2 linked regions of the Hoeflea sp. 108 genome follow. The protein of the gene in region 1 interacts with the protein of each later gene in a pairwise test. Links are inferred from orthologs where the notes say so. Each region holds a gene or a part of one and is shown in the gene's direction. Other genes may lie near its edges.

Region 1 (3,103 bases):
GCTTCCTTGTCATGGCCGTGGCCTTCGCCTTCCTCGGCATCTTCCTGGTGGTGCCGCTGGTGGTGGTGTTCGAACAGGCTTTCGCCAAGGGCATCGGCGCCTTCCTGACTGCCGTCGGCGACCCCGACACGATCTCGGCGATCAGGCTGACGCTGCTGGTCGCCATTATCTCCGTGCCGCTCAACCTCGTCTTCGGCGTCGCCGCCGCCTGGGCCATCGCCAAGTTCGAGTTCAAGGGCAAGGCCTTCCTGATCACCCTGATCGACCTGCCCTTCTCGGTCTCGCCCGTCATCTCGGGCCTGGTCTATGTCCTGCTGTTCGGGGCGTCGAGCCTGCTCGGGCCATGGCTCAAGATGCACGGCATCGTCATCCTGTTCGCCGTGCCGGGCATCGTGCTGGCGACGATCTTCGTCACCTTTCCCTTCGTCGCCCGCGAGCTGATCCCGCTGATGCAGGAACAGGGCACCGGCGACGAGGAGGCAGCCCTTTCGCTCGGCGCCAATGGCTGGCAAACCTTCTGGCATGTGACGCTGCCCAACATCAAATGGGGCCTGCTCTACGGCGTGCTTTTGTGCAACGCGCGCGCCATGGGCGAGTTCGGCGCGGTGTCTGTCGTGTCGGGCCACATCAGGGGCCAGACCAACACCATGCCGCTGCATGTCGAGATCCTGTACAACGAATACAATGCCGTCGGCGCCTTTGCCGTCGCGTCCGTGCTCGCCGGCCTCGCGCTGGTGACGCTTGTGCTCAAAACCCTGCTCGAGCTCCGCTACGGCGCCGAGATCGCCGCCTCGCGCGGACACTGACAGAGGCAGATTGATGGAAGTTCGCGTTTCCAATGTGCGCAAGGAATTCGACCGGTTCCCGGCACTTCACGACGTATCGCTCGACATCCGTTCGGGCGAGCTTATTGCCCTTCTGGGGCCGTCCGGCTCCGGCAAGACGACGCTTTTGCGCCTGATCGCCGGCCTGGAACGGCCGACCCGCGGCACGATCTTCTTCGGCGACGAGGACGCCTCGGGCAAGACCATCCAGGAGCGCAATGTCGGCTTCGTGTTCCAGCACTACGCCCTGTTCCGCCACATGACCGTGGCCGACAATATCGGCTTCGGCCTCAAGGTGCGTCCTTCGGCCAAGCGGCCAAGCAAGGCCGATATCCGTGCAAGGGCATCGGAGCTGCTGAACCTTGTGCAGCTCGGCGGCCTGGAAAAGCGCTATCCGGCGCAGCTGTCGGGCGGCCAGCGCCAGCGCGTGGCGCTCGCCCGCGCCATGGCGATCGAGCCGCGCGTGCTTCTGCTCGACGAGCCCTTCGGCGCGCTCGACGCCCAGGTGCGCCGCGAGCTCAGGCGCTGGCTGCGCGAGATCCATGACGCGACTGGCCATACGACGATCTTCGTCACCCACGACCAGGAAGAGGCGCTCGAACTCGCCGACCGCGTCGTGGTCATGAGCCAGGGCCGCATCGAGCAGGTCGGCACCGCCGACGACGTCTACGACACGCCCAACTCGCCCTTTGTCTATGGCTTCATCGGCGAGTCGAGCTCGCTGCCGGTCAAGGTCGAGGACGGACAGGTGTGGATCGCCGACCGGCCGATCGGGCTTTCGGCGCCCGATGTGCCCGATGGCGAGGCGACACTCTACTTCCGCCCGCACGACATCGATCTGCTGGACGAATGCGGCGGCTGCATTGCCGGCACGGTTGCGGCGAGCCGCCGTGTCGCCGGCACCCGCCGCGTCGAGCTGGAGATCGGCGGCAGCCGCGAGCGCGTCGAGATCGAACTGCCCGTCAACCACCCCGCCGCCCAGAAGAGCCGGGTGACCTTCAGGCCGAAACGCTGGAAGGTGTTTCCCAAGGCAGAAAGCTGAGTGCCGGAGGGGCGGAAAACGCCCCTCGCCCGCGCGCACTGACAGGTGCATGACACCAGTTATCCGATGCGCCAGTTCCTTCACTTGAGACGGCGAGATAGGGTCAAAAACCGGACATGGTCATTTCTGCGGATACGAGGTGAAAGTGACCTTCCTGCAAGTAGCCCTGAACGGCGACCGCCGCCATGAGGCGGTCCCCAAAAGTGCCGAGGCCATCGGCCGCGAAGCCCTCGCCTCGATCCGAGCAGGCGCCCATTCGGTGCATGTCCACGCCTTCGACGCGGCCGGCCGCGAGACCCTGAACGCGGCCGAATGCGACGCCGTTGTCACCGCGATCAGGGAAAGCTGCCCCGGCGTGCCGATCTCGCTGACCACTTCGGCCACGATAATCGCCGACCCGGCCGCGCGGCTGGCCGCCGTGCGTGGCTGGACGGTGCTGCCCGATCTCGTCACCGCCAACCAGGGCGAGGACGGCATCACCGAACTCTGCCAATGGTTCCTGGCCAAGGGCGTCGGCATCGAAGCCGGGCTGCTGTCACCCGACGATGCCCGCAACTTCGTGGCCTCCCCCATCCGCGCGCACTGCCGGCGCGTGCTGATCGAGCCGCTGAACCCCGATCCCGCAACCGCGCTGCGCGATGCCGAGGACATGGAGGCCATCGTGATCGCCGCCGGCATCACCCTGCCGCAGGTGCATCACGGCTATGACGGTTCCTGCTGGGCCGTGAACCGCCGCGCGCTCACCCGCGGCCACGGCATCCGCACCGGACTGGAGGACGTGGCAGTTCTGCCCGACGGGACGCCGACCAGGAGCAACGGGCAACTGGTGGAGGCGGCGCGACGAATGATTGCGGAGGTAAAGGGGCGGTGAGTTGGCGTCGCCAGATGCGACACTCGGGATTGTACCGGGCTCTGCGGTCGCCTAGTCTCCGGTGATGCTAGATGACCAGCAGTTCTATCTCAGAATGTTCGGTTTCCTGCTGGTCGTGGCCCTGTTGGGTCTGGGCCTCGGATGGCTGCTTGGGGCGGTTGGATGGTTCGTCGGCTTTGGCCTCTTCTGCACGGCCGGGACCGCGATGAGGGCATTCACCTCAGACCGATATTACAAACGTCTGTACTCGGAGAAGCAAAAAAGGGCCGTCTGAAATCAAGAGGCCTTAGTCGAGAGGACTGTCGGGAGTGATGAAGCAGGAAGCAGGATCCCGGCCTGGCCGACGCCTCCCGCACAACGCCGAGA
Region 2 (3,289 bases), 1.4 Mb from region 1 along the record:
CGACGACATCGCGACGCTGACCGAGGCCGGAGCCGACGTGCTCGTCGTCTCGTCGGGCGCCATCGCGCTCGGTCGTACCATTCTGGGGCTTGGCAAGCGGGCGCTGAAGCTCGAGGAGAGCCAGGCGGCTGCGGCCGTCGGGCAGATCGAGCTTGCCGGCGCCTGGTCGGACGCGCTCGGGCGCAAGGGGCTGAAGTCGGGCCAGATCCTGGTGACGCTCGGCGATACCGAGGAGCGCCGGCGCTACCTCAATGCGCGGGCGACGATCTCGACTTTGCTCAAGATGAATGCCGTGCCCGTCATCAACGAGAACGACACGGTCGCCACCACCGAAATCCGCTATGGCGACAACGACCGCCTGGCGGCCCGCGTCGCAACGATGATGGGCGCCGACCTTCTGGTGCTGCTCTCCGACATCGACGGGCTCTACACCGCACCTCCCGCACATGACCCGAACGCCAAGTTCATTCCGGTCGTCGATCGTATCACGCCCGACATCGAGGCGATGGCGGGGGCTGCCGCTTCCGAGCTGTCGCGCGGCGGCATGCGCACCAAGCTCGATGCCGGCAAGATCGCCACCGCCGCGGGCACCGCGATGATCATCACCGCCGGCACGCGGCTGTCGCCGCTGATGGCGATCGAACGTGGCGAGCGTGCCACCTATTTCCGCCCGAGCGGCAATCCGGTGAAGGGCTACAAGACCTGGATCGCCGGCCAGCTCGACCCGGCCGGCCGATTGACCGTCGATGCCGGTGCAGTGGGCGCCCTGTTGCAGGGCAAGTCGTTGCTGCCCGCCGGGGTGAAGCTGGTCAGCGGCAACTTTTCGCGCGGCGACACGGTGGCGATCCTGTCGCCAGAAGGCCGCGAGATCGCGCGTGGACTGGTTGCCTATGACGCTGCGGATGCCGTAAGGATCGCTGGGCTGAAATCGACCGAGATCGAGACCGTGCTCGGCTACGAGGCGCGGTCGGCGATGATCCACCGCGATGATCTGGTGGTCAGCCATGCGGACGCGGTGGTGCAGGCGGAAGGGTGAGGACATGCTGAAGGCGCACGAGAGCCAGGATACGGCGCGGCTGATGGCCGAGATCGGCCACAAGGCCCGGACTGCAGCGCGCCCACTCGCCGTTGCCAGCGCCGAGCGCAAACATGCCGCGCTCATCGGCATGGCCGATGCCATCCTCCGCCGCCAGGACGAAATTCTCGACGCCAACGCCACCGACGTGAAGAACGGCGAGGAAGCCGGCATCAGCGGTTCGTTCATGGACCGCCTGAGGCTGACGCCGGGCCGCATCCGCGACATGGCTGACGGTATCCGGGCGATTGCCGATCTCAGGGATCCTGTCGGTGAAATCATCGCCGAATGGGATCGCCCCAACGGCCTGCATATCGAGCGCGTGCGCACGCCGCTTGGCGTCATCGGCGTGATCTATGAAAGCCGCCCCAATGTGACGGCGGATGCCGGCGCGCTGTGCCTCAAGGCCGGCAACGCGGTGATCCTTCGTGGCGGTTCGGATTCGCTCAATTCGTCGCTGGCGATCCATGCCTGTCTCGTCGAGGGCCTGAAGTCGGCCAACCTGCCCGAGGATGCGATCCAGCTGGTGCCTGTGGCCGACCGCGCCGCCGTCGGCGAAATGCTCAAGGGCCTGTCGGGCAACATCGACGTGATCGTGCCGCGCGGCGGCAAGAGCCTTGTCGAGCGCGTGCAGACGGAGGCGCGGGTACCTGTATTCGCCCATCTCGAGGGCATCTGCCATCTCTACATCGACAAGTCGGCCAAGCTCGACATGGCGGTGGCGATCGCAGTCAACGCCAAGATGCGCCGCACAGGCATCTGCGGTGCTGCCGAGACGCTGCTGGTCGACCGCGCGGTCGCCTCGACCCACCTGGTGCCAGTGCTGGAAGCGCTGCGGGCGGCAGGTTGCGAAATCCACGCCGACGAAGACGTGCTCGCCGCTTTTGCCGACGCACAGGCTGCGACCGATGCCGACTGGTCGACGGAATATCTCGACGCCATCATCTCGGCCAAGCTGGTCGACGGCATCTCGGGCGCCATCGAGCATATCGAGACATTCTCCTCGCACCACACCGAGGCAATCGTCGCCGAGGATGCCAAGGTAGTGGAGCGCTTCTTCAACGAGATCGACTCGGCGATCCTGCTGCACAACGCCTCGACCCAGTTCGCCGACGGCGGTGAGTTCGGTATGGGCGCCGAGATCGGCATCGCCACTGGCAAGATGCACGCCCGTGGCCCGGTCGGAGTGGAGCAGTTGACCTCTTTCAAGTATCGCGTGCGCGGCAACGGACAGCTCAGGCCGTGATCAGGCATATCGGGCTGGTGTGACGGCTTTGCGCGCAATCACCCCCCTCTGCCCTGCCGGGCATCTCCCCCTCAAGGGAGGAGATTTGTTGACATACCTGCTTTCGCCAAACTTTGGCGTGGATGTTGCTGAGGTAACAGCCACGCTGCCGGCAGAGGGGGGCGCCTAGCACCATGCTCTCCCCACTGGATTCGCCAATTTCCCAAAAATACCTCCGTATGCCGCATGCCATGAAAGGCATGCAGGTCGGGCTGTTCGGCGGGTCGTTCAATCCGCCTCACGCTGGCCATGGGCTCGTTGCCGAGATCGCCATGCGCCGCCTGCAGCTCGACCAGCTGTGGTGGATGGTCACGCCAGGCAATCCGTTGAAGAGCACGCGCGAGCTGGCGCCTCTGGCCAGGCGCATCGAGCTGTCCGAGGCGGTTGCCAAGGACCCGCGCATCAAGGTGACCGCTTTCGAGGCGAGTTATAATGTGCGCTACACCGCCGACACGCTGGCGCTGATCAAGGCGCGCAATCCGGGTGTCGATTTCGTCTGGATCATGGGGGCAGACAATCTCCGCGATTTCCATCGCTGGCAGCGCTGGCGGCAGATCGTCATGACCTTCCCGATTGCCGTCATCGACCGGCCGGGGGCGACGCTGTCGTTCCTGTCGTCGGTGGTTGCCAAGACCTTCGACTATGCGCGGGTGGATGAGGGCGATGCGCCGTTGCTGGCGCGGATGAAGGCCCCTGCCTGGACCTTCATCCACGGGCCGCGTTCCCTGCTGTCGTCCACGGCGCTCAGGAACGGGACCGCCAAGGACAAGTCCTAGAGGTTCATGCAACTCCAGGCGGATGGTGCGATGCACTTTTCCCGGACTGACTTAGCTCTTGATCGGGATCCAGATTTCGTAGCCGCCATAGCCTGTCGCCGCGTCAAAGCTCTCCGGATAGAATTCAAAATTGGGGCCGTCGGCGGCTTCGTG

What was found.
Region 2: the proteins of B015_RS0115710 (region 1) and B015_RS0122970 interact in binary tests that used the Escherichia coli proteins (3 or more experiments, as listed by UniProt). The link is inferred for Hoeflea sp. 108 from one-to-one orthologs.

Annotation. Positions count from the first base shown.
Region 1 is NZ_KB890024.1:3,175,258-3,178,360, forward strand. The notes cover bases 58-2,842. They hold B015_RS0115710 (sulfate/molybdate ABC transporter ATP-binding protein), read left to right. Parts: upstream 58-819; coding sequence 820-1,866; downstream 1,867-2,842. Other genes in these bases: cysW (sulfate ABC transporter permease subunit CysW), read left to right, coding at 58-806; B015_RS0115715 (3-keto-5-aminohexanoate cleavage protein), read left to right, coding at 2,012-2,737. Outside these bases: more of cysW, read left to right, coding at 1-57. UniProt on the Escherichia coli protein: Part of the ABC transporter complex CysAWTP involved in sulfate/thiosulfate import. Responsible for energy coupling to the transport system.
Region 2 is NZ_KB890024.1:4,618,411-4,621,699, reverse strand. What follows is about bases 210-3,180. They hold B015_RS0122970 (glutamate-5-semialdehyde dehydrogenase), read left to right. Parts: upstream 210-1,040; coding sequence 1,041-2,321; downstream 2,322-3,180. Other genes in these bases: B015_RS0122960 (nicotinate-nucleotide adenylyltransferase), read left to right, coding at 2,540-3,136; proB (glutamate 5-kinase), read left to right, coding at 210-1,036. Also shown: more of proB, read left to right, coding at 1-209; B015_RS0122955 (AraC family transcriptional regulator), read right to left, coding at 3,188-3,289. UniProt on the Escherichia coli protein: Catalyzes the NADPH-dependent reduction of L-glutamate 5-phosphate into L-glutamate 5-semialdehyde and phosphate. The product spontaneously undergoes cyclization to form 1-pyrroline-5-carboxylate.